Regions from separate parts of the Pseudomonas sp. GL-R-26 genome, predicted to be linked through region 1. Evidence: predicted binding sites of a transcription regulator. Region 1 holds the regulator's gene; each other region holds the start of a gene.
What was found. Region 1 encodes FliA, which starts transcription of late flagellar genes. Its sites were predicted from a motif close to CTAAAGTTTNNNNNNNNNNNGCCGNTAA; they were not measured.
Positions count from the first base shown of each region.

Region 2: the regulator FliA is predicted to act here: its motif matches at 6,094-6,121, upstream of motA (flagellar motor stator protein MotA).
Region 3: the regulator FliA is predicted to act here: its motif matches at 6,359-6,386, upstream of KGA96_RS26870 (flagellin).
Region 4: the regulator FliA is predicted to act here: its motif matches at 4,573-4,600, upstream of KGA96_RS23550 (methyl-accepting chemotaxis protein).

Region 1 covers NZ_JAGYGI010000021.1:7,486-15,399, reverse strand. Annotated here, with positions in the region: gene KGA96_RS20710 (chemotaxis protein CheA) at 1-1,631, opposite strand, end outside; gene KGA96_RS20705 (protein phosphatase CheZ) at 1,687-2,475, opposite strand; gene KGA96_RS20700 (chemotaxis response regulator CheY) at 2,497-2,868, opposite strand; gene fliA (RNA polymerase sigma factor FliA) at 3,036-3,776, opposite strand; gene fleN (flagellar synthesis regulator FleN) at 3,773-4,603, opposite strand; gene flhF (flagellar biosynthesis protein FlhF) at 4,720-6,048, opposite strand; gene flhA (flagellar biosynthesis protein FlhA) at 6,060-7,914, opposite strand, start outside.
Region 2 covers NZ_JAGYGI010000002.1:2,230-10,143, reverse strand. Annotated here, with positions in the region: gene KGA96_RS03315 (AhpA/YtjB family protein) at 1-1,276, opposite strand, end outside; gene serB (phosphoserine phosphatase SerB) at 1,412-2,626, shown strand; gene asd (archaetidylserine decarboxylase) at 2,749-3,609, opposite strand; gene rhdA (thiosulfate sulfurtransferase) at 3,628-4,443, opposite strand; gene KGA96_RS03295 (HDOD domain-containing protein) at 4,485-6,023, opposite strand; gene motA (flagellar motor stator protein MotA) at 6,191-7,042, shown strand; gene motB (flagellar motor protein MotB) at 7,046-7,914, shown strand, end outside.
Region 3 covers NZ_JAGYGI010000040.1:12,208-20,121, forward strand. Annotated here, with positions in the region: gene KGA96_RS26840 (sensor histidine kinase) at 1-318, opposite strand, end outside; gene KGA96_RS26845 (sigma-54 dependent transcriptional regulator) at 447-1,922, opposite strand; gene fliT (flagellar protein FliT) at 2,095-2,391, opposite strand; gene fliS (flagellar export chaperone FliS) at 2,416-2,805, opposite strand; gene fliD (flagellar filament capping protein FliD) at 2,963-4,348, opposite strand; gene KGA96_RS26865 (flagellar protein FlaG) at 4,430-4,780, opposite strand; gene KGA96_RS26870 (flagellin) at 4,854-6,278, opposite strand; gene KGA96_RS26875 (ketoacyl-ACP synthase III) at 6,526-7,455, opposite strand; gene KGA96_RS26880 (flagellar hook-associated protein 3) at 7,756-7,914, opposite strand, start outside.
Region 4 covers NZ_JAGYGI010000027.1:46,895-54,808, reverse strand. Annotated here, with positions in the region: gene ccoN (cytochrome-c oxidase, cbb3-type subunit I) at 1-1,406, opposite strand, end outside; gene KGA96_RS23560 (alpha/beta fold hydrolase) at 1,501-2,178, shown strand; gene KGA96_RS23555 (hypothetical protein) at 2,291-2,752, opposite strand; gene KGA96_RS23550 (methyl-accepting chemotaxis protein) at 2,975-4,540, opposite strand; gene KGA96_RS23545 (CPBP family intramembrane glutamic endopeptidase) at 4,646-5,437, opposite strand; gene acnA (aconitate hydratase AcnA) at 5,682-7,914, opposite strand, start outside.

The sequences.
Region 1 (7,914 bases):
ATCACACCGCGCTTGACCGCGATGGAACGCAGTACATTCGGGTCCATGCCTTTGCCGTCATCGGAGATCGACAGCAGGATGTGATCGCCCTCCTGCTCGGCCGCCAAGATGACCTTGCCGCCCCGGGCCTTGCCCGAGGCTTCGCGTTCTTCCGGTGATTCGATGCCGTGGTCGACCGCGTTGCGCACCAAGTGGACCAGCGGGTCGGCCAGGGCCTCGACGAGGTTCTTGTCGAGGTCGGTTTCTTCGCCAACCAGTTCCAGGTTGATCTCTTTCTTGAGCTGGCGAGCCAGGTCGCGAACCAGGCGCGGGAAGCGCCCGAAGACTTTCTTGATCGGTTGCATCCGGGTCTTCATGACCGCGGTCTGCAGGTCGGCGGTGACCACGTCGAGGTTCGACACAGCCTTGGACATGGCTTCGTCGCCGCTGTTGAGGCCCAGGCGGACCAGGCGGTTACGCACCAGCACCAACTCGCCGACCATGTTCATGATCTCGTCGAGACGCGCGGTATCGACGCGCACGGTGGTCTCGGCTTCGCTCGCCGGTTTTTCCGCAGGAGGCGCGGCCGGGGCGCGGGCAGCAGCCGGTGCAGCAGCGACCACAGGGGCCGGTGTTTCGGCTTTTGGCTCAGGAGCCTTGGCCACGGGTTTCGGCGCCACAGCCTTGACTGCCGGTGCCGCAACCGAGGCGTTGGCGCCGGTTGCCGTTCCAGCCGTTGCGCCCACTTCTGTGAACTTGCCTTTGCCGTGCAATTCGTCGAGCAGCGCTTCGAACTCGTGATCGGAAATCAGATCGCTGCCGGCCGCCACCGCGCTTGGTGCTGCGGCTGCAGGCACCGAAGCAATGGCCGACTCCAGCGCTTCGACAGCAAAGTTACCCTTGCCGTGCAGTTGGTCGAGCAGTGCTTCGAATTCGTCGTCCGTAATATCGGAACTGTCGCCGGCCGCTTTCGGTGCTTCTGGCGCAGCCGGTGCCGGGACCACCGCATCGACGGCGAACTGGCCTTTACCGTGCAGTTGATCGAGCAACGACTCGAACTCGGCATCGGTGATTTCGTCGCTGCCGGCAGCATTGCTGGCAGGCGCTGGAGCAGCCACTGGGGCCTCGGCCTGGGCCTTGACGGCATTCAGCGAGTCCAGCAGTTGTTCGAATTCATTGTCGGTGATATCGCCCGATTCGGCTTCAGCCACAGGCGCTTCGACCAAGGCGGCGACAGGTGCGGCAGCCACCTCGTCAGCCGATTGCGGCTCGGCCAGACGTGCCAGCGCCGCGAGCAGTTCCGGTGTCGCGGCCGTGATCGGGCTGCGTTCGCGGACTTCGCTGAACATGCTGTTCACCGCGTCCAGCGCTTCGAGAACCACGTCCATCAGTTCCGAGTCGACGCGACGTTCACCCTTGCGCAGGATGTCGAACACGTTCTCGGCGATGTGGCAGCACTCCACCAGCTCGTTGAGCTGGAGGAAGCCGGCGCCCCCTTTTACAGTGTGAAAACCGCGAAAAATTGCATTGAGCAGATCCGCATCATCCGGACGGCTTTCCAGCTCGACCAGTTGCTCGGACAGTTGCTCTAGAATCTCGCCGGCCTCAACCAGGAAATCCTGAAGGATCTCTTCATCGGCGCCGAAGCTCATTAAGGGGGGTGCTCCTACAGGTCTAAAAACCCAAAAAACCTAAAATTCTAAAACTCTAAAATCCCAGGCTGGATAACAAATCGTCCACATCGTCCTGACCGGACACAACGTCTTCTCTCTTATCGGCATGAATCTGCGGACCTTCACCCTGAGAGAGATGTTTTTGTGGATCTTTTTCAGCAAGCATCGCTTCACGGTCATGTTCGATGCCCGCAAAGCGGTCCACCTGACTGGCCATCAGCACGAGCTTGAGCAGGTTGCTTTCAACTTCGGTGACCAACTGGGTCACACGCTTGATCACCTGGCCCGTGAGGTCCTGGTAATCCTGGGCGAGCAGGATGTCGTTGAGGTTGCCCGACACCGCGCGATTGTCCGTGCCGCTGCGCGTCAGGAACCCGTCTACCCGCCGGGCCAGTTCACGAAACTCTTCGGCGCCGACTTCGCGACGCATGAAGCGCCCCCAGTCCGCGCTCAACACCTTGGCTTCATCCGCCAGGCCATTGACCAGCGGCGTGGCACTTTCCACCAGATCCATGGTGCGGTTGGCCGCAGCCTCGGTCAGCTTGACCACATACCCCAGGCGCTCGGTGGCGTCGGTGATCTGCGACACTTCTTCGGCTTGCGGCATGTGCGGGTCAATCTGGAAATTGACGATCGCGCTATGCAGTTCGCGAGTGAGCTTGCCCACTTCCTGATACAGGCCGCGGTCACGGGTCTGGTTGAGCTCATGGATCAATTGCACCGCGTCGCCGAACTTGCCTTTTTCAAGGCTCGCGACCAATTCGACGGCGTGTTTTTTCAGGGTCGATTCAAAATCGCCCAATGAAGTTTCGTTATTGCCCATAGCTCCCCCGTGGCGCACTCATCAACCGATGCGTTCGAAAATCTTCTCGATTTTTTCTTTCAACGCCTGGGCCGTGAAGGGCTTGACCACATAGCCGTTAACGCCGGCCTGGGCCGCTTCGATGATCTGCTCGCGCTTGGCTTCAGCGGTCACCATCAGCACCGGCAGGTGCTTGAGCTTTTCATCGGCACGCACGTGGCGCAGCAGATCGATACCGGTCATGCCAGGCATGTTCCAGTCCGTTACCAGAAAGTCGATGCTTCCGCTGTTGAGCACCGGGATGGCGGTAGTGCCATCGTCGGCCTCGACGGTGTTGGTGAACCCAAGGTCACGCAGCAGGTTCTTGATGATCCGCCGCATCGTTGAGAAGTCATCAACGATGAGGATTTTCATGTTCTTGTCCAATTCGACCTCCAAGCAGTCTTAAACGCGCCCAGCACCTGAACGCGCCATTTCAATCAATCCGGCAAAGCACTCAATGACTGTCTGGAGCACAACAGATCGCGACCGGCGCAGTTCAACACCACACCAGCCTCGTTCGCAGTGTCCCCACACTGCCTTCAGCGCGCTCGCCACTCCCCCAAACGCCCCCGCAAACGGGCCGCGCACTGGCTGTGTAACTGGCTGACCCGCGATTCGCTGACCCCCAGGACCTCACCGATTTCCTTGAGGTTCAACTCTTCATCGTAGTACAGCGCCAACACCAGTCGCTCACGCTCCGGCAAATTGGCAATCGCATCCGCCAGCGCAGCCTGGAAGCGTTCATCTTCCAGATCGCGTGACGGCTCGAGATGAGCACTCGCGCCATCCTCGTGCAGCCCTTCGTGTTCGCCGTCCTGCAACAGGTCGTCGAAACTGAACAGCCGGCTGCCCAGGGTGTCGTTCAAAATCCCGTAGTAATCATCGAGACTCAATTGGAGTTCGGCCGCAACTTCGTGATCTTTAGCGTCACGGCCGGTTTTAGCTTCAATCGAGCGAATGGCATCGCTGACCATGCGCGTATTGCGGTGAACCGAACGTGGCGCCCAATCCCCCTTGCGCACTTCATCGAGCATGGCGCCGCGGATTCGAATGCCCGCGTACGTCTCGAAACTGGCGCCTTTGCTGGCGTCATATTTGGTCGACACTTCAAGCAGGCCGATCATCCCGGCCTGGATCAGGTCTTCGACCTGGACACTGGCCGGCAAACGCGCCAGCAAGTGGTAGGCAATGCGTTTAACCAGCGGCGCGTAACGCTCGATCAGCTCGTACTGCGCATCACGTGCCGACTTCTTGTAGAGGTTGTAGCCGCTGGCTGTCATAGAACAGGTCCTGCTGTCTGCTGCACGAGCCGCTCGACGAAAAACTCCAGGTGCCCGCGCGGGTTGGCAGGCAGCGGCCAGGTATCGACCTTCTGCGCGATGGCCTTGAACGCCAGCGAGCACTTGGAACGCGGGAAGGCCTCGTAGACGGCGCGCTGCTTCTGCACGGCCTTGCGCACGCTTTCGTCGTAGGGCACCGCGCCGACGTATTGTAGGGCGACGTCGAGGAAGCGATCCGTGACCTTGGTCAACTTGGCGAACAGGTTGCGTCCTTCCTGCGGGCTCTGGGCCATGTTGGCCAGGACGCGGAAGCGGTTCATGCCGTAGTCGCGGTTCAGCAACTTGATCAAGGCATAGGCATCGGTAATCGAGGTCGGCTCGTCGCACACCACCAGCAGCACTTCCTGGGCTGCGCGAACGAAACTGACTACCGATTCACCAATGCCCGCAGCGGTGTCGATCACCAATACGTCGAGGTTGTCGCCGATATCACTGAAGGCCTGGATCAGACCGGCGTGTTGGGCGGGGCTCAGATGCACCATGCTCTGAGTGCCGGATGCGGCCGGAACGATACGGATGCCGCCGGGTCCCTGCAGCAGTACATCGCGCAGTTCGCAGCGGCCTTCGATCACGTCGGCCAGGGTACGTTTGGGTGTCAGGCCCAGCAGAACGTCGACGTTCGCCAGTCCCAGGTCGGCGTCCAACAGCATGACGCGCCGGCCAAGCTCGGCCAAAGCCAGGGACAAGTTCACTGACACATTAGTTTTCCCGACGCCACCTTTGCCGCCGGTCACCGCGATCACCTGTACGGGATGCATGCTGCCCATGTTATTTCTTTACCTTGTCTTGCATAGACGGAGGCCACATTACTGGCTGCGCGTTCACAAACGGAACAATGCATGGCAGACCATCGATGTAGGTACAAAAACTGTTCATTATTACCTCAGCCAACCTGCTTGGTCGGGCTGTGGTAGATGTCAGCGAACATGTCAGCCATGGCTTCTTCGCTGGGTTCTTCCTGCATTTGCACGCTCACGGCGCGACTGACCAATTGATGACGGCGCGGCAGATGCAAATCATCCGGGATCCGCGGGCCATCGGTCAGGTAAGCCACCGGCAGTTCATGACTGATGGCAAGGCTCAACACCTCGCCCAGACTTGCCGTTTCATCCAGTTTAGTCAGGATGCAGCCTGCGAGCCCGCAACGCTTGTAACTGTGATAAGCGGCCGTTAGAACCTGTTTCTGGCTGGTGGTTGCCAGGACCAGATAATTTTTCGAGCGGATGCCACGACCGGCCAGGCTTTCGAGCTGCATGCGCAGGGCCGGATCGCTGGCCTGCAGGCCGGCGGTATCGATCAGCACCACGCGTTTGCGCAGCAAGGGTTCCAGCGCCTGCACCAGGGACTGGCCCGGATCGACGTGGGTCACCGACACATTAAGAATGCGCCCCAGGGTCTTGAGCTGCTCCTGGGCACCGATGCGGAAGCTGTCCATGCTCACCAGCGCAATGTTCTGCGCGCCGTACTTGAGCACGTAACGGGCAGCCAGCTTGGCCAGGGTGGTGGTCTTGCCCATGCCGGCAGGGCCGACCATGGCGATCACACCGCCCTCTTCCAGCGGCTCGACTTCCGGGGTAACGATCATGCGCGCCAAGTGCGCCAGCAACATGCGCCAGGCCTGACGAGGTTCTTCGATTTCAGTGATCATCCCCAGCAGGTCGCGCGACAGCGGGCCGGACAGACCGATGCGTTGCAGGCGACGCCAGAGGTTGGCCTGGTCCGGACGGCTGCCTTGCAGCTGATTCCAGGCCAGGGAGCCCAGTTGGACTTCCATGAGTTCGCGCAGGCTGTTGAGTTCGAAACGCATCGAGTCGAACGCCCGCGGGTCCACACCACCGGACGCTGGCGCAGCGGCTGGCGCGGGGCGACGGGGTTCGGCGTAGGTCGGCTCGATCAGCGGTTCGGCGGCGGTCAACGGCAAGCCGGCGAACAACTGGCGATTGGTTGCATTGTCGCTCTCGCCATCGCCACGCAGGCTCAATTCGGCCTGGGCGGTGACGATCCGCGACTGAGTCTTGCGCAGCTCGTCTTCGAGTTCCATGTTCGGAACCCGCGGCGCCAGCGCCGACAATTTGTAATCCAGCGCCGCCGTCAGTTCGACACCCCCGGCGATCCGGCGGTTGCCAATAATGGCCGCATCAGCGCCCAGCTCATCGCGAACCAGCTTCATGGCCTGACGCATATCGGCGGCGAAAAAACGCTTAACTTGCATAAACCACTACCTCAGCCGTTGGGCCCTACTGTCGCAACGATGGTCACTTGCTTGTTGTCGGGGATTTCCTGGTAAGCCAACACATGCAAACCCGGGACTGCGAGCCGGCCAAATCGCGAGAGCATCGCGCGAACCGGACCGGCCACCAGCAGAATCACCGGCTGACCTTGCATCTCTTGACGCTGCGCCGCGTCGATCAACGAACGTTGCAGCTTCTCAGCCATGCTTGGCTCCAGCAGAACGCCCTCTTCCGAGCCTTGTCCTGCCTTTTGCAGACTATTGAGCAATATCTGTTCCAACCTTGGCTCCAGCGTGATAACTGGCAGCTCCGACTCAGTGCCTACAATGCTTTGGACGATTGCACGGGATACGCCAACCCGCACGACAGCCACCAGCGCGGCGGTATCTTGACTCTTGGCGGCATTGTTGGCGATCGCCTCGGCAATGCTGCGGATGTCGCGCACAGGCACTTGTTCGGCCAATAGCGCTTGCAGCACCTTGAGCAGTTGCGACAGCGAAACCACGCCCGGCACCAACTCTTCGGCCAGTTTTGGCGAGCTTTTGGCCAGCAATTGCATGAGTTGCTGCACTTCTTCGTGACCGATCAGCTCGCTGGAATGTTTGTAGAGTATCTGGTTCAAGTGGGTAGCCACTACTGTACTGGCATCGACCACCGTATAACCGAGGGATTGCGCCTGGGAGCGCTGGCTGATTTCGATCCAGACCGCCTCCAGGCCGAAAGCCGGATCTTTGGCGGTAATGCCATTGAGCGTGCCGTAAACCTGCCCCGGGTTGATCGCCAGCTCGCGATCCGGATAGATCTCCGCTTCGGCCAGGATCACCCCCATGAGGGTCAGGCGATAGGCGCTCGGCGCCAGGTCGAGGTTGTCGCGGATATGCACGGTCGGCATCAGGAAGCCCAGATCCTGGGACAGTTTCTTGCGCACGCCCTTGATCCGCGCCAGCAACTGACCGCCCTGGTTGCGGTCCACCAGCGGAATCAGGCGATAACCCACTTCCAGGCCGATCATGTCGATCGGCGTCACGTCATCCCAGCCAAGCTCCTTGGTTTCCTGGGCACGGGCCGGCGATGGCAGCAGTTCCTGCTGACGCTTGACCTCTTGCAGGGCCTGCACCTTGGCGACGTTCTGCTTTTTCCAGAACAGGTAAGCGCCACCGGCCGCCAGGGCCGCCATGCTCAGGAACGAGAAGTGCGGCATGCCGGGCACCAGGCCCATGACCGCCATCAAACCGGCTGCTACCGCCAGCGCCTTGGGCGAGGCGAACATCTGGCGATTGATTTGCTTGCCCATGTCTTCCGAACCGGAGGCACGGGTCACCATGATCGCCGCTGCTGTCGATAACAACAGTGATGGCAATTGCGCCACCAAACCGTCACCGATGGTCAGCAGCGCATACACCTTGCCGGCGTCGCCGAAGGTCATGCCGTGCTGGAAGATACCGACCGCCATGCCGCCGATCAGGTTGATGAACAGGATCAGCAGGCCTGCGATGGCGTCACCGCGAACGAATTTGCTGGCACCGTCCATGGAACCGTAGAACTCGGCTTCCTGGGCCACTTCCATCCGACGCAGCTTGGCCTGGTTCTGGTCGATCAGGCCGGCGTTCAAATCGGCATCGATGGCCATTTGTTTACCGGGCATCGCGTCGAGGGTAAAACGCGCACTCACCTCGGAAATCCGCCCCGCACCCTTGGTCACCACGACGAAGTTGATGATCATCAAGATCGCGAAGACCACGATACCGACCACGTAGTTACCGCCGATCACCACCTCGCCGAATGCCTGGATCACCTTGCCGGCAGCGGCATGACCGTCCTGGCCGTGGAGCATCACCACCCGCGTG
Region 2 (7,914 bases), on a different contig from region 1:
CGAACAGTTCCTCACCCAGTGTCAGGCCCAGCTGCAATTGCAGGGTGATGCCGCTGTCCGCGACTTCGATCTGCAACTGGTGGCCCAGGGCCCGCAGCAGCTCGCCACAGCAAATGGCGTTGGTCAGGTAGTCGTCGCCGCTGTCTTCGGTGTGGAACAGCATCAACGTGCTGCCATCGTTCAAGGTTTCCACTTCGCCTTGATACAGCGACGCGGCCTGGTCGAGGCAGTCGCGATAGCGTTCGAGCAGTTCTTCAAGACGCGCCCGCGGCAGGCGTCGCAGTTGCTCCTGGGAGCCCAGTTGCACCGCCAGCACCGCGCTGTGTTGCGGCACGCTCGGTGTGGCCTTGCGAATCACCGGTTGCGGGGTGCTATCCAGCGACTCGTCGCGCAGATCGGCGAACGGGTCTTCATCATCGTCATCTTCGACGGTGCTGACGATCTGCCGTGGGGCTGGCTTGAGCGCCGCTACCGGGCGGCTCTCGTCGAAACTCGGATCGCGCAGGTTACGGACTTCGAAGGCCGGGTCGGCCTCGTCATCCATGTCGTCGAATTCCGGTTCCGGTTCCGGCACAGGGGCGGGCTCCGGGGCGAAGTTGGCGTGCAGCTGACGCGCCAGGTCGCCGATTTCGTCCTGGCGGTCGGTGGCCGGGGTGTATTCATCGATATTGCGCAGCCACACCCGCAATTGCAGCAGCGGCGTGGAGAGATAACGCCCCATGCGCAGGCTCAGTGCCAGGGACAAAGCCAGCAGGATGGCGCTCAGAATGCCCATGCTTTGCAGGCTGATGGTCATCGGTTGCTGGAACTGGTCCATGTCCAGGCTGATGCGCAATTGCCCGGCAGTCACGTCCTGGAAGGTGATCTTGCTCTGGTACATGCCCTCGGCTTCGCCCAGCAGGCCATGCTTGGGACGCTGGCCGGACTCGGCGAGGATGCGGTTGTCCGGGCTGTAGATGGCGGCGTGGGCCACCAGCTTGTTCTTGGTCAGGTTATTGAGCAGCACATTGAGGCTGAGGATGTCGTTGGACACCAGCAGCTCGGTGGCCGAGGTGGCCGTCTGCGTGGTCAGGCTTTCGCCCAGCGCATCCGCCTGCTCGTGCATGGCCTGCTTGAACTGCAGGCCCATCACACCGGCATAGATGACCAGGGCCAGGGCGACCAGGATCACGTTATGGCTGGCGATGCGCAATGCAATCGGTACACGGCGGTGGCGCAGTGCCCGGAAGATCAGCAGGAAGAAGTTGTCGGTTTTTACTGGCGTAGGCCGGTTCACTTGAGCTCGGCTCTTTTGTCCGTGGAGTTGACGCGCAGTATAGCGACAGGCCCTAGGCCGTCAAAGCGCTCACGGTGCCCGATGGTCACTGAAAGTGGGTAGAATGCGGTTTTTTTCCACCTGCGGGGGTGCGCCTTGCGCGAAATCGTCCTGATAAACATCACGGGAGTCGACCGTCCGGGTCTGACTGCGGCCATTACCGGCGTTCTGGCCCAGGGTGGTGTGAATATTCTCGACATCGGTCAGGCGGTGATCCACGACACCTTGTCGTTCGGCATCCTGGTTGAAATTCCCGACACCGAGCAAGGCAAGTCTGTGCTCAAGGACATCCTGTTCAAGGGTTACGAGCTCGATCAACAGGTGCGTTTCACGCCAGTGTCCGAAGTGGATTACCAGCAGTGGGTCGGCAACCAGGGCAAAAAGCGCCACATCGTGACCCTGTTGACCCGCAAGGTGACAGCCGGGCAGTTGCAGGCCGTGAGCTCGATCACCGCCAAATATGGCCTGAACATCGATCACATCGATCGTCTGTCCGGGCGCATGCCGCTGGACACCCCGGCCGACAAGGGCAAGGGCTGCATCGAGTTTTCCGTGCGTGGCGAAGCGGCTGATCCGCAGGCGCTGCGTGCCGAATTCCTCAGCGTCGCCCAGGAACTGAACGTCGACATCGCCTTCCAGGAAGATTCGCTGTTCCGTCGCAACCGTCGCCTGGCAGTGTTCGATATGGACTCAACCCTGATCGAAGCCGAAGTGATCGATGAACTGGCCAAGGCTGCCGGCGTCGGCGACAAAGTGTCGGAAATCACCGAGCGGGCGATGGCAGGTGAACTGGACTTCCGCGCCAGCTTCAAGGAGCGCCTGGCCTTGCTCAAAGGTCTGGACGTCAATGTGCTGGATTCCATCGGCGCCTCGCTGCGCCTGACCGAAGGCGCCGAAACCCTGTTCGCCGAACTCAAGCGCCTGGGCTACAAGACTGCGATTCTGTCGGGCGGCTTCACTTACTTCGCCAAGCAATTGCAGGCCAAGCTGGGTATCGACTACGTGTTCGCCAACGAACTGGAAGTGGTCGACGGCAAAGTCACTGGCGTGGCGGTCGAGCCGATTGTCGATGCGCAGCGCAAGGCGGATTTGCTGAAGGAACTGGCACACAAGGAAGGCTTGCGCCTGGAGCAGACCATTGCGGTCGGCGATGGTGCCAATGACTTGCCGATGCTGGCGATTGCCGGGTTGGGCGTGGCGTTCCGCGCCAAGCCGCTGGTGAAGCAGTCGGCCAAGCAGGCGATTTCCACCTTGGGCCTGGATGGCGTGCTGTACCTGCTGGGCTTCCGCGATCGCGACGGCCAGCTCTAAAGCGAACTGTAGGAGCGAGGCCTGCTCGCGATGGACGTTAACGATGACGCGGGCATTCTGAATGCACGCGTCGCCCTTACACTCATCGCGAGCAGGCTCGCTCCTACAGGTTTGCGAACAGGTCAGGCTTTTGGTGAGCCCATGCCCTGCCCCATCTGCACCGCTGTACCGGCGGTCATTTCTTCAGCCCACTTAACCTGATCCGGCCCGAACAGCACGACGGCGGTCGAACCCAGCTTGAAGCGTCCCAGTTCCGCACCTTTTTCCAGATGGATCGGCGCGCGCGCGGCTTCGTCGTAGCGGAAGGTTTTCAGCTCGCGTTTCGGCGGCGTAACCAGGCCGGCCCAGACGGTTTCAATCGACGCAACGATCATCGCGCCCACCAGCACCACGGCCATCGGCCCGCGCTCGGTGTCGAAAATGCACGCCACGCGCTCGTTGCGGGCGAACAGTTCCGGAACGTTTTCAGCGGTGGTCTGGTTGACCGAGAACAGGCGACCCGGGATGTAGACCATCTCGCGCAGGGTGCCGGCCAGCGGCATGTGCACGCGGTGGTAGTCCTTCGGCGACAGGTAGATGGTCGCGAAGTCGCCACCCATGAACGGCGCAGCGTTTGCCGCGTCGCCACCCAACAATTCCAGCACGCTGAAGCTGTGGCCCTTGGCCTGGAACACGCGGCCGTGCTCGATCGGGCCGAGCTGGCTGATCGCGCCGTCGGCCGGGCTGAGGATCGCGCCCGGGGTTTCGTCCAGCGGACGGGCGCCGTCTTTCAGGGCGCGGGTGAAGAAGGCGTTGAAGTGCTCGTAGGCGGTCAGGTCTTCGACCAGCGCCAGGGACATGTCCACCTGATAACGCTTGGCGAACCAGGCGGTAAAGGCATTCTTGAACCAGCGCACGCGGCATTCGGCGATGCAGCCGGCCAGTCGCGAGAGCAGGTTGTGGGGCAGCAGGTACTGGCCGAGGAGAAACAGACGCTTGTTCATTAACGGTCCTTAAAAATCTTAAATTTCTACCGGGGTATCGGGATGGTTGCCCCATTCGCCCCAGGAGCCGGCGTAGCCCTTGACCCGCGGATAACCGAGAGCCTTGGCCACCAGATAGGTGAAGCCAGAGCGATGGTGTGTCTGGCAGTGGGTAATCACTTCTTTGTCTTTGCTGATCCCGAGTTGTTCGAGAATCTGCGGCATGTCGGTGCGGATGCGCAGCTGGCGCGTCTGATCCATGCCGGCGGTCCATTCGAAATTGACCGCGCCGGGAATGTGCCCGCCCTTGGCTGCCAGGACTTTCTCACCGGAGTACTCCAGCGGCCCGCGTGCATCCCAGATCGCCAGGTCGGCGGCGCCGAGACGGCTTTGCAGGTATTCGCGGGTGGCGGTGGGTTCGTCGTGCAAGGTCAGTGGAACCGGGCCGCCCACGGATGGCGGGATCTGGATCGACATGGGCAAGCCTTCCGCCAGCCAGGCCGGCAGGCCGCCATCTATATAGTGGTACTTGCTGTGGCCGATGACATCCAGCAGCCAGATGAAGCGCCCGGCCCAACCGCCGCCTTCGTCGTCATACACCACGTAGACCGCATCGGGGTTGTGTCCCAGCTCACCAAACAGCGCTTCGAGTGCTGCCTGCGGAGGCATCAGCCCCGGGGCGGGGGCCTGGCCGAGCTGCGTGCGTTTCGGATCGACAAAGCGCGCGCCGGGAATGTGCCCTTCGGCGTAGCGGGCGGGACTGGTCAAGTCCACGAGAATCAGTTCGCGGGCGTCGAGTCGAGGGAGCAAGTCGCTCGGCTCGATCACCAGCGGCAAGCCAGAGAAGTCAGACATGTGAGGTCTCCAGAGCACAAAAGGGAGGATTGTAACGCAGCTTATTGGCCTCGGTGGCTAAAGCTGTGCAGGGCTTTTTCGATGCACTGTGCGGTTTTACCGAAGGCCTGTACGGAAATTTCCGAAAATGGCCCGCCGCCCTGATCCGCCACGACGATCATGATCACCCGGCCATTGTTGACCAGCGAACGCAGCAGCAAGTGTTCGCCGCTGAACTGCGAACGCAGGCTGTTGGGCAACAGGGCCGAGAATTGCGCGTTGTTGGCGGGCGTCAGGCGCACCTGGGCCTGCTGCGCGAGCAGGCGCTGCAACACGTTGCTCTGGCTGACCACGAAATTCAACCCGGCTGCCTCCTTCGGCAGCCCGGCCGTCTGGTGCACGCGCAGGTTGGCGTGGGTGCGGTCGGCCATCAGGATCATCACCCGGCGCATGCCGCAGGCCCCGAGGGCGTCCCGGGCGGCGATGGTCAAGTGCATGGCGTTGGTGAAGCGACTCGGCTCGACCAGTAATTCGGCGCATTGCTTGCGCCACTTCGCCAGGTCTTCGGCGGTGGGTGCCGCCGCCGGCAGCAAGCCTGCGTGGACACGGGTCATGCCCCATGGCCAGATCAGCGACTCGGCGGGGTGCCAGAGGTCGGGCATGGCGTGTTGGCGTGCGCTGTTTGCGGCCTGCTGGTGCAATTGTTGCTGCAGTTCGTCCATCGGCATTTGCAGGTAAAGGCTGGTCAGGTACTGCCAGCGCTCACTGTGGGGGCTGTCCCAGGCGTGTTGCGCCGACAGTGCCAGCCCGTTGGCCAGCAGCACCGTATTGGCTGGTTGATTGAGCCAGCGGCGAAGGGTCGGATCGTCATCGAGGCGGTTCTGCTGGCGCAGTGGATGCCCGCTGTCACGGGCAATGCGCAGCACTTTCACCAATTCCCGCTGCTCGGTGAGCAGCAGTCGATAGCCTTGCTGCACCCAGATCGGCAAGCGCCAGGCCTCCACCAGCGCCTGGCCGATGTCCAGCAGGCGTACGCCAAACAGTTGCTGCTCGACTTTGTGTGCCGACTCGCCTTTATGGATGACCCGCAGCTCCCAGTCTTCGAGCAGTTTTGGATGGGTCAGTGCCAGTGGCCACAGGGGCGAAAGAAACAGCAGGCTGCCCCAGTGGATGTCCTGCCACAGGCGCGCCAGGCGACTGGCAAAAAAACCGTTGGCCTGTTGCGTGGCGTGCTGGCTGATCATCTGCAACTGACGCAGGGCTTTGGGAATCTCGGACTGGGGTTCGGCGGGCAGGCGCGCGAGCAGTTCTTCGGTGCGTTTCAGGCCGAGGCGATTGATCGCGACCTCAAGGTTTTCCGCAGGCTCGGCCATGCCGCCATGGGGGTGCCGGTTGGCTTCGCGAATCACGCTCAAGGCCAGGGCCGGGCTGCTTTGCATGAGGTCGGCGATATCGCGCAGCGAGCTGCGATTGTCGCGGATGGCCCTGCAAACCAGGTCGTGGCTGGCTTGCGGAACCGGCAGGCGCACGCCATCGAGAAGCTTGACCCAGCCTTCGAGAGTGGTCGGTTTCGGGGTTGGGACGTTCGTTTCGTTAACCATGGTGGGAGGCGATCATCGTCAACATTACCTATGCCCGCAAGGGGTCAAATTAGCTTTTCGCCTGAACTGGCTATAGTCTGGCGCAGTTTTGCCGATAAGTAGAAGAAGAGATTTTTTAACTTCCGAATATGACCTTGAACCCGACTCAGTAAGTGCTCTCCTAACCTATGGCTAAAATTATCGGCATCATCGTCGTATTCGCGAGCGTGCTCGGCGGATACGTGCTTTCCCACGGCAAGATTGCCGCCCTGATCCAGCCTTTCGAGGTCATGATCATCGGCGGTGCGGCCCTCGGCGCCTTCTTGCAGGCCAACCCCGGCTACATGACGATGCACGTGCTCAAGAAGTCCCTGGGCATGTTCAGTTCGCGTTTCAACCACGCCTTCTACCTTGAAGTGCTGGGCCTGATCTACGAGATCCTCAACAAGAGCCGCCGCGAAGGCATGATGGCCATCGAAGGTGACATCGAAGATGCCGCCGCGAGCCCGATCTTCGCCAAGTACCCGACGGTGCTAAAGGACGAGCGCATGACTGCGTTCATCTGCGATTACCTGCGCATCATGTCCTCCGGCAATATGGCTCCCCACGAGCTGGAAGGCCTGTTCGACATGGAACTGTTCAGCCTCAAGGAAGACCTCGAACACCCATCCCACGCGGTCAACGGCATCGCCGACGCCATGCCTGGTTTCGGTATCGTCGCGGCGGTACTGGGGATCGTGGTGACCATGGCCTCGCTGGGTGAAGGCGACCAGAAGTCCATCGGCCTGCACGTGGGTGCGGCACTGGTGGGTACCTTCTTCGGTATTCTCGCCGCCTACGGCTTCTTCGGCCCGCTGGCCCATTCCCTGGCCCACGATGCCAAGGAAGAGCTGAACGTCTACGAAGCCATCAAGGCCTCGCTGGTGGCTTCGGCTTCCGGCATGCCGCCATCGCTGGCCGTGGAGTTCGGGCGCAAGGTCCTGTACCCGGCGCACCGTCCAAGCTTCGCCGAGCTGGAACAAGCGGTTCGCGGTCGTTAAGCCATGGAAAATAACCAGCCGATAATCATCAAGCGCGTCAAGCGCATCGCCGGCGGGCACCACGGGGGCGCCTGGAAAATCGCCTTCGCCGACTTCGCCACGGCGATGATGGCGTTCTTCCTGGTGTTGTGGCTGCTGTCCACCGCCACGCCGGAACAGAAGATTGCCATCGCCGGTTACTTCAAGGACCCGATCGGCTTTTCCGAAAGCGGCACGCCCTACATCATCGATCTGGGCGGCACGCCGACCCTGGCGCCGGAAAACACCCTCAACCCCGAGGTGAAGTCCCAGCCGCAGCCGGACAAGGTCACCGTCGATACCGATCAGGTCGAAGGCATGGCCGAGCAGGTCGAAAAAGAGCGCCTCGAACTGTTGCTGCAAGAACTGCAGAACAAGGTCGAAGAAAACCCGCAGATGCAGAAGTTCAAGGATCAGATCCTGTTCGAAATCACGCCGGACGGCCTGCGAATCCAGATCATGGATGCGGAAAACCGCCCGATGTTCGACTCTGGCTCAGCTCGCTTGAAGCCGTATTTCGAAGACATCCTGCTGGCTATGGCAGACACCATCAAGGCGGTGCCGAACAAGATCAGCATCAGCGGCCACACCGATGCCAAGCCATACACCGGCACCGGTGACTTCGGTAACTGGGAGCTTTCGGCCAACCGTGCCAACGCCGCACGGCGTGCGCTGGTGGCGGGCAGTTATCCGGATGCTCAGGTGGCGCGTGTGGTCGGCTATGCCTCGTCGGCGCTGTTCGATCGCGAGCATCCGTTCAACCCGGTGAACCGCCGTATTGACATCGTGGTGCTGACCAAGAAAGCCCAGCGTGCGATCGAAGGTTCGCAAGGGGCGGAGCCTGCTCCTGATGC
Region 3 (7,914 bases), on a different contig from region 1:
CAGCAACTCGCACGCTGCCGGATTGGCTTCGCGCACGATGCCCTGGGCGTCAATGACGATGACACCGCCGGGTAACAGATCGAGGAGGTTTTGCAGGCGGTTGGCCAGGCGTTCTTTTTCCGCCAGCTCCTGCATGCGCTGGGCACTGACCACCGCCAGTTCACCCTTGAGCTCGGTTACCCGGGCTTCAAGCATGCTGTAGGAATCGGTCAACTGACTGGACATCTGATTGAACAGCGCAAATGCCTGCTCAAGGCCAAGCCGGCTCGCCTGCTCTACGGACGACGGTTGCCCCAAAGCATCAGGGACAGGAGACATCTGGGCGGCTTGGGGCATCGTGCTCTCTCGCTTGGCTGACCGTCAGTGAAACGGAACGTTGCGAGGGATGTAGCAATACCCGTGCCTAAAAAAAACTGCTTATAAATGAATGGATTGGAAAACAGGCGTCAATCATCCGCCTGCTCGTCTCCATCGCGACGGCTCATGCCGTACTTGCGCATCTTTTCCACCAGTGTGGTACGACGAATGCGCAGGCGCTCGGCTGCGCGCGCCACAATGCCGTTGGCGTCATCCAGCGCCTGCTGGATCAACCCTTGCTCCAAACCACCGAGGTAGTCCTTCAGGTCCAGGCCTTCTGGCGGCAGCATGGCATTGGCGGTGAAGTCCTGGGTATGGCCGTTGATGGCCACGCGCTCTTCCAGATCGCTGCGCAGGCTGTCGACCATCTGCTCGTCTTCATCGTCGACGTAGCGGAATTTCTTCGGCAACTCGACCACACCGATCACGCCGTATGGATGCATGATCGCCATGCGCTCCACCAGGTTGGCCAGTTCACGGACGTTGCCCGGCCAGCCATGGCGGCACAGCGACATGATCGCTGCCGAGTTGAATCGGATCGAGCCGCGCTTCTCGTGCTCCATGCGCGAGATCAGCTCGTTCATCAGCAGCGGAATATCTTCGACGCGCTCACGCAGCGGCGCCATCTCGATCGGGAACACATTCAGGCGGTAGTACAGGTCTTCGCGGAAGGTGCCGATCTCGATCATGCTTTCGAGATTCTTGTGGGTCGCCGCAATGATGCGCACGTCGACGCTCTGGGTCTTGTTGCTGCCCACGCGCTCGAAGGTGCGCTCCTGCAACACACGCAGCAGCTTGACCTGCATCGGCAGCGGCATGTCGCCGATTTCATCGAGGAACAGGGTGCCGCCGTTGGCCAGTTCGAATCGACCGGCGCGGCTGGTGATCGCCCCAGTGAAGGCGCCCTTCTCATGACCGAACAATTCGCTTTCCAACAACTCGGCCGGGATCGCCCCGCAGTTGACCGGCACGAACGGCGCTTCGCGGCGCTTGGAATGGTAATGCAGGTTGCGCGCAACCACTTCCTTGCCAGTGCCGGACTCACCGAGGATCAGCACGCTGGCATCGGTGTCGGCGACTTGCTGCATCATCTGGCGGACGTGTTGAATCGCCCGGCTGGTGCCGACAAGGCTACGGAAAAGATTGGGTTCGCGATGGCGACCGCGCTCGCGGGCCTGGTCGTACATCTCGCGATAGACCTGGGCACGGTGCAGCGAATCGAGCAATTTGCTGTAGCTGGGCGGCATTTCGAGGGTCGAAAGCACTCGCCGACGCTGGTCTTCCGGCAGGTCAATGGAAGAATTATCGCCCATTAACAAAACCGGAAGGAACTCATCCCATGTCGAGAGTGTCTTAAGCAAGCCCAGAAGTGCACCAGGAGCGTTGACCGTCCCGATGAGGACACAGATCACTTCACGACTTGACGACAAAGAGCCGACAGCCTGCTGCCAGTCATGGCTGCCGCAGGGTAAATTTTCTTCGCCGAGAAAATTTAAAATCACCGCCAGGTCGCGGCGGCGGACGCTATCGTCATCGATCAGCAGAATTTTGGTTTCACGCCACATGCAATAGCAACTTCCCTAGTCAACTCAATGCCCAAAATGCTGGGGCAAGCTAAACGCTTGCAGGCCTGATATGCCTGAAGACGACTGAAATCTGGAACCAGCCACTAGTTAAGTCAAAAAACCGTGCACAGTCAAATTTATGGCGCACTTGTTTGGATTAACTTGGGGTTAATTAACCAAACAGATGGTAAACCTTTGCCGCGCTCTTCGCTTGATTGATCTGCGACATCTCATCGACTATCGCCTGGCGCTCGCCCATCGTCGCGGTCAGCAACTCTTTGTAAACGGCCAGCAACCCTTCCAGATTAGTCCGCACCGCGTCTTCGTCGATGGGCGCGTCGCTGAGCACTTCGTCGACGCATTCGCGACACGCCGCATCCAGCTCGCCAATGGCATCCCAGTTGCGCGCCGCCAGGGCGTCGACCAAGGCTTCACGTGTTTCTTCAATCCGCCGCAGTGCTTGACTCATGACGTCATCCTCAGACCCTCGGGCCTATTGATTGGCAATGGCATCCCAACCGCTTTTGAGGGTTTCGAGCAAACCCGATACTTCGTCGATGATCGCCGCGTTGTTATCGCGATTGGCTTCCATCAGACGCGTCATCATGTAGGCGTACAAATTGTCGAGCTGTTGCAGCGATGCCGGATCTTCGGTCTTTTCCGGGTTCAAGCCATCACGCAGGCCGATGATGATGTCCACGGCCTTGCCCATCATCAAACCCTTGAGTGCAGTGTCGCCCCGCTCCATGGCACCTTTGGCCTGGGCCATGCGGTCCAGCCCGCCCTCCATCAGCAGCTGTACCAGGCGATGGGGGTTGGCTTCAGATATCTGGGCATGGGAATTGACCTTCTGATATTGGCGAAGGGCTCTCATGGGGTTCATGTTTCTACCTCGTGACAGACAACAGCTTGAAATTGGGAAGGCTCTGATCTTTATGTCGACTGAGCGACACATAACTTTAACGCAGACCCGCCACCAAAGAAAAAAACCCAGACACTGCCATGACAGCCTGCCTGGGTTTTTTTATGCCTGATCCGGATCAGTCCGACTTCGGATTGTTCAGCGCATTGAGCGTGGTCATGATGCTGTCGCTCTGGGCGCGCAGCCTGGCCACCAGGGAGTCCATCGCGGTGTACTTGGCGCTCAGGCTCGCTTGCAAGCTGGTCATCCGCGCATCGAGGGTGTCCTGCTGCTTCTTCAGGTCGTTCAGGCTGTCGGTCAGGCTTGCCGAACGCGCAGCGAACACGCCAGTCTTGCTCAGCGCGAAGCTGTCAGTGGCAGTCTTCATACGCGCCAGCAGCCCGGTATCACCAGTAAGAATACCGTTGATGTCGGCGGCATTGGTTAGCGCAGCAGCATCGAAAAGCTTGTCATCGATCGACAACAACCCTGTCTTCTGGTCAGTCTTGACACCGAACTGAGCGAGCGATTTCAGCTGACCAGTCCCGCCCATCGCATTCAGCTCGGTACGCACCGCCGACACCAATGAACGCAGTGAGGCATCGCCAGTGAGAGTCCCCGACGTCACCGAACCATCGGGATTGGTAGTGACTTGGGTCTCAGTGTTGGCCGCTCGGATCAGGGCATTGTAGGTATCGACAAAACCCTTGACCGAAGACTTCAGCGTCGAGCTGTTCGCAGCGATGCTGATGGTGGCCGGCGTCGCCGCACCACCACCGGACGGAACCGGGGAAACGCCGTTAAGCTTGACTGTAATCCCGCTCACGGCATCAGCAATTGTATTGCTCTTGGAAGTCATCGAAACGCCATCCAGAACGTACTCGGCATTCTGAGGCAGAGCAAGGACCGAACTACCTGTTTCCAGCCCCGAGGTACCTGACAGGATCAAGTCTGAGCCAACACCGGTCGTGGCCGAGGTCAACACCATTCGAGAACCGCTGGCATCGGTCAGGATGTTGGCACTCAATCCCTGGTTGGCGTACTGCGAGTTGATCGAATCACGGACCTGCTGCAATGTTGCGCCGGCAGGAATGCTGACGTCATACGTGCTGGTACCCTGTTTAATAGTCAACGTGGTCGGTGTAGCACCGGCGTTCACAACTGAAGAGGCTCCGTCAGTAAAGACCTTGGTCGAAATTTTCGACGCGGTAGCCAACTTGGTGACCAGCAACGAGAAATTACCGGCGGCCGCGCCATTACCCATCGTAATGGAAGCAACTTTTTCGTCGGACGATGTACCAGTCAGCCCGCTGAAGCTGGCGGTGTTTTTCATGTTGTCCAGCGCGCCACGGAAGGCATCTAGCGCCGCCTGGATTTTGCCAATGGACGACAGCGAGGTGGTCGCTTTCAGCGTTTGGCTGTTGATCTGCGTCTGCTTCGGCGCTCTTTCGGAGTCCACCAAAGACTTCACAATCGCCTGGGTATCGATGTTCGAACCAATACCGCTAACCGATGTACCCGCCATCATCTCTCTCCTTATCCAGTGGCTGCCGTTTTCTTGACCAGGAACGTTTTAAACAGCGACAGCAACAAAATTCATGCCAGTTCAGACTTTGTCGTCAAACAACAAACTACTGGCGTCCGACAGGCTTTGTGCCAGTTTAAGTGCAGCTTCGGACGGGATCTGACGAATCACCAGGCCCGTTTCGGTGGCGATGACCTTGACCACGACCCGGCCAGTGGAGTCATCAATGGAAAAATCCAGATTGCGCTGGGCAGCCTGGACAAATTCCTGAATATCGGTGACCGCTTTTTCCAGCTCGTCACGTTTTGGCTTGGCGTTCGAAGCCTTCACCTCTTCAACCTTGGGCTGCTCCGGTGATCCCGTGACATTCGGCGTTACGCCCTGAAGGGCAACGGCGGGATAGGACTGGTTCAACTTGACGCTCATGTCCATGCCTGATCTCCTCATCATGAAAAAACAAAAGGGCGCGTAAACGCGCCCTTCCGTCAATTACCAAGCGCCGGAATTAACCCAGCAGCTTCAGCACAGCCGATGGCAGCTGGTTAGCCTGGGACAGGATCGCGGTGGAAGCCTGTTGCAGGGTTTGCTGCTTGGTCAGCTGAGCAGTTTCCGATGCGAAGTCAACGTCCTGGATCACGCCACGTGCAGCAGTGGAGTTGTCCGAGATGCTGCGCAGGTTCGACACGGTGCTGTCGAAACGGTTTTGCACGGCACCGAGGTCAGCACGCTGGGAGTCGATGTTGCTGATCGCCTTGGTGATCACGTCGATGGCGTTCTGCGCGTTGGCGGCAGTGGTCACGTCAGTGTTGGATACGGTGGTTTTAGTGGAGCTGACAGCAGCGCCGCCGAACAAGCCAGTCAAAGTACCGGCAGCTGCCTCAGTCATCGAGTAGCTGCTGGTGGAGTTCAGCGAGACCGCGCCAACGGCAGTCAAACCAGCAGCGAGTACAGCAGAAGTGCCGAGGGTGCCGGAAGCATTCTTGGTCGCAACCGAAATGGTGTTCGCAGCACCACCCAGAGCACTGAACGCCAGGTTTTCGCCGGTATCGGACTTCACCGACAGGGTGTTGGCTTTGGCATCATAGTTAACGCTGATACCCAGTTTTGCAGCGCCCGACTTCATCTGATCAGCAAGATCGGAAAGGCTGGTTACACCCACAAATTTAACCGCCGCACCAGCTACAGTCATGGTGAAGTCACTGGCGGCAATAGTAGCAGTAGGCAGGGTGAAAACTGCTTCTGTGCTGGCAGTTGCAGACAAACCGCTTACAGCGCCGTCCAGCTTGGAAGCAATCGACTTGGCCGAATCAGTGGTAGTGGTGACTACGTTAGCGGTTGCACCACCTCCGTTGACAACGATCGTGCCGCCGGCGATAGCCGTTGCAGATGGAGTGATGCTGGTGCTTTTCACTTGTTGCGAACCAATGTTGCTAGCCGAAACGTCGCCCAGAGTCATGTTGATGGTCTGGTTGGCGTTAGCACCCACTTGGAAAGCGGTAGTACCGAAAGAACCGTCCAGCAGGTTACGACCACCGAAAGTAGTGGTGGTAGCGATACGGGTCAGTTCGGAAGTCAGAGCCGAGTACTCGGCGTTGTTCGACTTACGGTCTTCAGCGCTTGGCGAGCCGTTCGCGGAAGCCAGAGCCAGGGTACGCATTTTTTGCAGGATGTTGGTGGATTCCTGCATCGCGCCTTCAGCCGTTTGCGCGATGGAGATACCGTCACCGGCGTTCTTGATGGCAGTGCCCAGGCCGTTGATCTGGCTGGTCAGACGGTTGGAAATCTGCAGGCCGGCAGCGTCGTCTTTAGCGCTGTTGATACGCAGGCCGGAGGACAGGCGCTGCATGGAGGTCTGCAGGTTACCGGAAGCTTTGTTCAGGTTGTTCTGAACGGTCAAGGAAGCAAGGTTGGTGTTTACGGTTAAAGCCATGACGAAATCCTCGTTGGATGGATACTGCGGCTTCCGGCCCTGGCTACCGCCTGGTGTGGCCTAGAGAACCTACGTAATAGTTATCGTCGTGAAGAGGCTTTGCTTGAGCGGTTTTTTGCAAATTTTTAGTGGCAGCGTGCCAGCCCTTTATTTTCAAGGCTTTACAGCCAGAAAATCGGCGCCATAAAAAAGCAAAACGCCCGGCAACTTACGTTACCGGGCGTTTTTTATGCCTGTATTCCAGCTATCAACCGCGATAGAGAATCGCCGAGCCCCAGGATAGACCTACCCCGAAGCCGCTGATGGCCACGCGCGTCCATTTCGAATCGAACACATGGTTTTGCAGCAGCAGCGGAATGCTGGAGGAAACCGTGTTGCCGGTTTCGAGCATGTCCTTGACGAACTTCTCCGGCTCACCTTCTTCGAAGCGGCGCGCTACGGCATCGACGATGGCCGCGCTGCCCTGGTGAATGCAGAAGGCATCGATGTCGCTGGCCTGCAAGTTCGACTCATCCAGCAGCTCATGCAAATGCGCCGGGACTTTCAACAAGGCGAAGTTGAAGACCTGGCGGCCATTCATGAAGAACACACCGTCGGTGACCTTCAGGTGCGGCGCGCCAGAACCGTCGGTGCCGAACTTCGACTTGCCCAGCTGCCAGACAGCGTTTTCGCCCATCCAGGTCGCAGTGGCGGCATCACCGAACAACATGGTGGTGTTGCGGTCTTCCGGGTCGACGATCTTCGAATACGGATCGGCGGTGATCAGCAAGCCGTTTTTCAGACCTGCCGCTTCCATGAAGCCTTTGATCGCGTAGATGCCGTACACATAGCCGGAACAGCCCAGGGAAATATCGAAAGCGGCGACATGGGTCGGCAGGCCCAGCTTGTCTTGAACGATCGCTGCGGTGTGCGGCAACCCTTCTTCATCACCGTTCTGGGTGACGACGATCAGGCAATCGATGGCTTCACGTTTGAGCTCGGGGCTGGCGGCGAACAGCGCTTTGGCGGCTTCGACACACAGATCGGACGTTTCCTGATCGGCATCCATACGCGGCAAAAACGCCGAACCGATCTTGCCAAGGATGAAGGTTTCGTCCTTGTCGAACTTTGCACCCTGGGCGTAGTTATCAACCCCGGCTGCCGGCACGTAACTCGCAATATTTTTTATGCCAATCATTATGGCTTCCCAATAATAAACAGCTGAACATCGCCGCTCGCTGAATCGAGGGCGTCTACAGTCAGGGCCTGGCATCGTCGGCGCTCAAGCAAACAGCTTGAACAGTCCGCCACCTTTCACCGCCCGCAGACAGGATACAGTGAAGATGCGCGTTTTGACTGACGGGTCACTCAGAGATCAGTGCTTTATTTGATTTTATGGTCCGGATCCCGCCCCACCCTGCTATGCGACGAGCCGAAAAAAGGCAAAAAAAAGCCAGTCCCCCATGAAAGGGACTGGCCGCGAGCGGTCAAGACCGACTCAAAGCTTGTTGAACAGGCTCAACTGGGAAACTTTGGCAAACGCCAGTTGCGCGGCCTGCAGCATGGTCTGCTGCAAGGTCAGGCGCGTCAGCACTTCCGCCGGGTCAGTGTTCTTGATCGAATTGCCGGTCGATTCGTTGATCAGGCCGGAACTCGT
Region 4 (7,914 bases), on a different contig from region 1:
GCGTCGACTTCGGCAGGCTGCGAGGCCCGCACGGTGCGCCAAGTGTTGTAGGCCATCAGGAACATGCCGCTGAGGAAAATCGCACCGCCCACCAGCCGCACGACGAAGCCAGGGTGGCTGGCCACCAGGGTCTCGACGAAGGAGTAAGTCAGCGTGCCGTCTTCGTTCACCGCACGCCACATCAGACCCTGGGCGATGCCGTTGACCCACATCGAGGCGATGTACAGAACGGTGCCGATGGTGGCGAGCCAGAAGTGCGCGTTGATCAGGCCGATGCTGTGCATCTGCTCGCGGCCGAAGATTTTCGGGATCATGTGGTACAGCGCGCCGATGGAAATCATCGCCACCCAGCCCAAGGCGCCGGCGTGTACGTGGCCGATGGTCCAGTCGGTGTAGTGGGAGAGGGCGTTGACCGTCTTGATCGCCATCATCGGCCCTTCGAAGGTCGACATGCCGTAGAACGCCAGGGACACCACGAGGAAGCGCAGGACCGGGTCGCTGCGCAACTTATGCCAGGCACCCGAGAGGGTCATCATGCCGTTGATCATCCCGCCCCAGCTTGGTGCCAGCAGGATCAGCGACATCACCATGCCCAGCGACTGCGCCCAGTCCGGCAATGCGGTGTAGTGCAAGTGGTGCGGACCGGCCCAGATGTACAGGGTGATCAGCGCCCAGAAGTGCACGATCGACAGGCGATAGGAGTACACCGGACGCTCGGCCTGTTTCGGCACGAAGTAATACATCATCCCGAGGAAACCGGCGGTGAGGAAAAAGCCCACGGCGTTGTGCCCGTACCACCACTGCACCATCGCGTCAGTGGCACCGGAGTACAGCGAGTAGGACTTGGTGAAGCTGACCGGCAACTCCATGTTGTTGACGATGTGCAGGATCGCCACGGTGATGATGAACGCACCGAAGAACCAGTTACCGACATAAATGTGCTTGGTCTTGCGCTGCATGATCGTGCCGAAGAACACGATGGCGTAAGCGACCCAGACGATGGTGATCAGGATGTCGATCGGCCATTCCAGCTCGGCGTATTCCTTGGAGCTGGTGTAGCCCAGCGGCAGGCTGATGGCTGCCAGCAGGATCACAAGCTGCCAGCCCCAGAAACAGAACGCGGCAACTGCGGGAGCAAATAAGCGTGTTTGGCACGTCCGTTGTACGGAGTACAACGAACTGGCGAACAGTGCGCAGCCGCCAAAGGCGAAGATCACCGCGTTGGTGTGTAGCGGGCGCAAGCGGCCGAAGCTGGTCCACGGCAAATTGAAGTTGAGTTCGGGCCAGACCAACTGGGCAGCGAGAAAAACCCCGAGCCCCATGCCGACGATGCCCCACACCACCGTCATAATGGCGAATTGGCGGACCACCTTGTAGTTGTAGGCGGTACTGATAGAAGTGTTCATGGTTCCCCATCCACGGTTCAGCCGAAGTGAGCGCGCAGCGCAAGGCAGTGCACCCTTCGGCCGGAGTTATAGGCAGACTAAAAGCGAGGCAAGCATGGACAAAGGGCACAAGGCCGGTATTGACGGGGATCAATGGGCGCAGTGCGTGCGGGATCATGGATGGTTGTGGAATGCCGCCGCTGGCAAGGCTACTGCGACGTTGATCCTCGCCCATGGCGCTGGCGCACCGATGGACAGCGACTGGATGAGCGACATGGCTGCACGCCTCGCCGCGCAAGGCGTCAACGTGTTGCGCTTCGAGTTTCCCTACATGGCGCAGCGGCGCCTCGATAGCGGCAAACGCCCGCCGAACCCGGCGCCGAAACTGCTGGAATGCTGGCGTGATGTGTATCCCCAGGTGCGACGCCATGTCACTGGGCCGTTGGCCATCGGCGGCAAGTCCATGGGCGGTCGCATGGCCAGTTTGTTGGCGGATGAATTGGGCGCGGATGCCCTGGTGTGCCTGGGGTATCCGTTCTATGCGGTGGGTAAACCGGAGAAGCCACGGGTTGAGCATTTGGCGGGGTTGAAGACACGAACCTTGATCGTGCAGGGTGAACGCGATGCATTGGGCAACCGGGAGGCGGTCGAGGGGTATGCGCTATCGCCGGGTATCGAGGTGTTCTGGCTGGTGGCGGGGGATCATGATTTGAAGCCGTTGAAGGCTTCGGGGTTTAGTCATGAGCAGCATTTGGTGGCTGCGGCACAGAAGGTGGCTTCATTCCTTCAATGAAGTTTTCGGCAGCAATCATCGCCTCATCGTGAGTAAGCCCACAATGGATTGGATATGCCTGATCCATTGTGGGGGGAACTACGCCGCTTGGGGGACTTGCGATGTACTAACTTCAGGATGTTTGTCTTGTTAAGTTGAATACGCCATTGGGGGATTCAAATTCGGGACTGAATGTCGCTTCAAAGTCGCCCGTGCTGATGCCGTCTTTCGGATCGAGTTTGATGGAAACTTTAGCTGATAGTGCGTCTATGCATTTGAAATGACCATCGCTGGTCATATAACAGTGCGTAAAGGTAAGACCCTGTTCTCCCAAGTTGAATGTCTTGTCAAAGATGTTTTCGTCAATGTAGTCAAGGGTGAAGTCATAGAGGAAAATGTCCCCTGTATTATTGGAGCCTGTCGAAGCGTTCCACGCCCAGAAATCCCTCCCATTAAAGCGGATGCGTTGAAGGGATGCGGTGGTCGCTTCGATCCAGGCGGGTTCTGTGTTGAAACGCCACCTGAACGTGCCGGGGGGTACCGGATAAAGTTTTTGTTTCGTTGCCGCTAATAGGCGTTCCAGTTTGCTATCCATCTTGGTTAAAGACCTCATAGATGTTGACACGTGACGTTCTGTCGATGTCGGGATGAATAGCGTAAGATTTTTATCGGAGCAATTTAACTATCAAGGTTGATAGTGGATTTTTTGGTTTTTATGTGAGTTATGAGATGTCGTTTTTTAAGGTGAAGCTTTATGCAATAAAAAATCCCCGATCATTGGTCGGGGATTATAGGGAAGTAGACGGCGCGCAATCGGCTAGCGGTTAAACCGCTCCACTAACGAATACTGGGTATTCGCGGTTTTGGTCAGCTCTTCACTCAGCAACGCCGAGTTCTGCGCCTGTTCCGAGGTCTGGTCCGCCAGCTCCGAAATGTTGCTGATGTTGCGGCTGATTTCTTCGGCCACGGCACTTTGCTCTTCAGTCGCGGCGGCAATCTGGGTGGTCATGTCGGTGATGTTGGCCACCGCTTCACTGATCCCCACCAGTGCCTGGTCCGCTTCCAGTACCCGCGCCACGCCTTCTTCCGCCTGACGATGCCCGGCTTCCATGGTCTGCACGGCGGTGCTGGCGGTTTGCTGGAGCTTGGCGATCAGCGCATGAATCTGCCCGGTGGACTCGCTGGTACGTTGCGCCAGCTGACGGACTTCGTCGGCCACCACCGCAAAACCACGACCCATCTCGCCGGCACGGGCCGCTTCGATGGCGGCGTTCAGGGCCAGCAGGTTGGTCTGGTCGGCGATGCCTTTGATCACGTCGACTACGCCGCCGATTTCGTTGCTGTCCTTGGCCAGTTGGGTCACGGTCACGCCGGTTTCACCGACTACCACCGACAGGCGCTGGATGGCTTCGCGGGTTTCCCCGGCGATATCACGACCGCGACCGGTCAGGCGATTGGCTTCCTGGGTGGCGTCGGCGGTGCGTTGCACGTGGCTGGCGACTTCCTGGGTGGTAGCTGCCATCTGGTTGACCGCAGTGGCCACCTGTTCGGTCTCGACCCGTTGACGTTCCAGACCGCTGGAGCTGTTGTGCGCCAGGGCGTCGGACTGCCTGGCTTGATCGGTCAGGTGTTCGGCCGTGTCCTGCAGGCGCGTCAGGCAGGTTTTCAGGCGTGCTTCCTGACTCAGGATGGACATTTCCAAACGCGCCTGGGCGCCGCGACTGTCGGTGTACATCTGTGCGATCAACGGATCGGAGGTGGTCTGCTCGGCCAGGCGCAGCAAACGCTTGAGGCCACGCTGTTGCCACTGAAGGCCCATCAGGCCCAGCGGCACCGAAAGACCGGCAGCCAGGGCAAACCCCCAATGGGAGTTCAGCGATGCACCGATCATGAAGCTTAATTGGCTGACCAGGATGAACGGCAGCCAGTCCTGCAGGATCGGCAACCATTTATCCGAGGAGGGAATGGCCGACTTGCCCTGGTTGATGCGTTGGTAGAGCGCTTCGGCACGGCGGATCTGTTCGGCGCTGGGCTTGACCCGCACCGACTCGTAACCGATCACCTGATTGCCTTCGAAGATCGGTGTCACATAGGCGTTCACCCAGTAATGATCACCGGTCTTGCAGCGATTCTTGACGATGCCCATCCATGGCAAGCCTTGTTTCAGCGTGTCCCACATGTGTGCGAACACCGCGGCCGGGACGTCGGGGTGACGGACCAGGTTGTGCGGTGCACGGATCAGTTCCTCTCGGGAAAACCCGCTGATCTCGACGAAAGCGTCGTTACAGTAGGTGATCATGCCCTTGGCATCGGTGGTGGAAATCAACCGTTGCTGAGCCGGGAAGGTCCGCTCGCGTTGTGTAATTGGCTGGTTGTTACGCATGGCTTTTTTAATCCGCAAGGCTTTCAAGTGCTGTATCGGCAAGGCCGGCGGATTGTTGAGATTATTTTTCGATAATCAGCGATGCGTCGCAAAATGACCCTTGCGTCAGCTGGTGAGCATCGGATAGGTGAACAGGCCGAAATGCAGCAGGTTCAAGCCAAAGTGGCTGGCAATGGCGGCGCCCAGCCCGCCGAACCGGTAGGCCAGGCCATAGCCGACCCCGGCCAGCGTCGCCAGCAACACCCACTGCCATCCTGCGCCGATATGGGCCAGGCCGAAGACCAATGACGCCAGCAGCAGGGCGAGGTGTTCACCGTAGGGCCGGTCTTTGAGGTACCGGCTCAGTCCGCCCTGGATGTAGCCACGGAACAGCGCTTCCTCGACCAGCGTCACCAGAGGCAGATTGTTCAGCAACCACAGCCAGGCTTGATCCGGCCATTTCGGCGCCCAGGCGATTACGCCCAGCAACAGCGCGCCGCCCAATGCCAGCACGGCGCTCAAGGTCAGTGCCAGTGCGGTGGCATACAGGGACAACCGAAGCGAACGTCGGCCGACAATCCACGGACAAACCAGTAACAGCCAGAAGCCGATCAGCGGTTTGTCCAGATTCAGGTGCATGGCGAATGACACGGCATCGTCGGTAAAGCGTTGGGGATTGATACCGCGACCGTTATAGAAACCGGGTAGCCAATGCGTCGCCAAGGCCAGGGCCAGGACGATGAACAGTCCGTGGCCGAGGTAGCGGACAAAAGGGATCTCGCGTTGGCGAACCGCTGCGCCGGCGACCAGCAACAAGAACACCGAAATTGCCGAGAGCCAGCCGAGATGGCCGTAGGTCAGCGCCAGGCCGTAGCCGAAGGAAAGCAGGGCCAGAAACGTCCATGGCAGGGCAATCATTTGAAGTCCTTAGAGATGAACAGCTTTTGTGGCGAGGGAGCTTGCTCCCGCTGGGTTGCGAAGCGGCCCCAATAACAATCAACCCGTTGTGCCAGATGAAATGCATCTGCAGGGCTGGCGACTGCTTCGCAGTCGAGCGGGAGCAAGCTCCCTCGCCACAGATGGGGGTATCCTGAGGGCTGCGATTATAAGCGTGGCCCAAACAAAAACACCGCCCGAAGGCGGTGTCTTTGTCAGCGGTCGGTCAGGACGCGATCAACTGCCGCAACACGTAATGCAAAATCCCTCCGGACTTGAAGTACTCCACCTCATTGAGCGTATCGATGCGGCACAACACCTCGATCTTCTCGCTACTGCCGTCTTCGCGGGTGATGACCAGCGTCAGGTTCATCCGTGGCGTCAGCTCGACGCCGGTCAAGCCGAGGATGTCCAGGATTTCACTGCCGTTGAGCTTCAGGCTCTTGCGGTTCTGATCCAGCTTGAACTGCAACGGCAGTACGCCCATGCCGACCAGGTTGGAGCGGTGAATCCGTTCGAAGCTTTCGGCGACGACCGCTTTCACCCCCAGCAGGTTGGTGCCCTTGGCGGCCCAGTCGCGACTCGAGCCGGTGCCGTATTCCTGGCCGGCGATCACCACCAGCGGGGTACCTGAAGCCTGATAACGCATGGCGGCGTCGTAGATCGGCATTTTCTCGCCAGTGGGAATGTAGCGGGTGTTGCCGCCTTCTTCGCCGCCGAGCATTTCGTTGCGTATGCGAATGTTGGCGAAGGTGCCGCGCATCATCACTTCATGGTTGCCACGCCGTGAGCCGTAGGAGTTGAAGTCCCTCGGCTCCACGCCTTTGTCGCGCAGGTATTGCCCTGCCGGGCTGTCGGCCTTGATGTTGCCGGCCGGGGAGATGTGGTCGGTGGTCACCGAGTCGCCGAGCAGTGCGAGGATCCTGGCGCCGTTGACATCCTTGACCACGGGCGGCGGGCCGCCGATGTCGTCGAAGAACGGCGGGTGCTGGATGTAAGTCGAGTCGTCCTGCCAGACATAGGTCGCCGCCTGCGGAACCTTGATCGCCTGCCATTGCGCGTCACCGGCAAACACTTCGGCGTATTCCTTGTGGAACATGGCGGTGTTGACCTGATTCACTGCGTCGGCAATTTCCTTGCTGCTTGGCCAGATGTCACGCAGGTAAACCGGCTTGCCGTCCTTGTCATCGCCTAGCGGCTCGCGGCTGAGGTCGGTGCGCACCGTGCCGGCCAGCGCGTAGGCCACTACCAGCGGCGGGGAGGCCAGCCAGTTGGTTTTAACCAGTGGATGCACCCGGCCTTCGAAGTTGCGATTGCCTGAGAGCACGGAGGCCACGGTGAGGTCGGCTTGCTGGATGGCTTTCTCGATGGGCTCCGACAGCGGTCCCGAGTTGCCGATGCAGGTGGTGCAGCCATAGCCGACCAGGGCAAAGCCCAATTCGTCAAGGTAATGGGTCAGCCCGGCCGCCTTGTAGTAGTCGGTGACCACTTTCGAGCCGGGGGCCAGCGAGCTCTTCACCCAGGGTTTGCGTTTCAGGCCTTTTTCCACGGCCTTCTTCGCCACCAGTCCGGCCGCCATCATTACGCTGGGGTTGGAGGTGTTGGTGCAGGAGGTGATCGCGGCGATGACCACGGCGCCGTTTTTCAGGCGATAGGTCTGGCCTTCGTAGTCGTAATCCACTTCGCCGGCCATATCGGCATTACCGACGGCAACACCGCCACCGCCTTCACTTTCCAGGCGGCCTTCTTCCTTGTTGGTGGGCTTGAATTGCAGGTCGGCGAAGTCGCTGAACGCTTGCGCGACATTGGGCAGCGACACCCGGTCCTGTGGGCGTTTTGGCCCGGCGAGGCTGGCTTCGACGCTGTCCATGTCCAGCGCCAGGCTGTCGGTGAACAGCGGTTCCTGGCCGGGCAGGCGCCACAGGCCCTGGGCCTTGCTGTAGGCCTCGACCAGTTGCACCGTTTCCAGGGGCCGTCCGGACAGGCGCAGGTAGTCCAGCGTGATGTCGTCCACCGGGAAAAAACCGCAGGTGGCGCCGTATTCCGGGGCCATGTTGGCGATGGTCGCACGGTCGGCCAGGGGCAGGTCGGCAAGGCCGTCGCCGTAGAATTCGACGAATTTGCCCACCACGCCTTTCTTGCGCAGCATCTGGGTCACGGTCAGCACCAGGTCGGTGGCGGTGATGCCTTCCTTGAGCTTACCGGTGAGTTTGAAACCGATGACTTCCGGAATCAGCATCGACACCGGTTGCCCGAGCATTGCCGCTTCCGCCTCGATACCGCCGACGCCCCAGCCGAGCACGCCGAGGCCGTTGATCATGGTGGTGTGGGAATCGGTGCCCACCAAAGTGTCGGGGAAGGCGTAGGTGCGGCCGTCCTCGTCCTTGGTCCAGACCGTGCGGCCGAGGTATTCAAGATTCACCTGGTGGCAGATCCCGGTGCCCGGCGGCACCACGCTG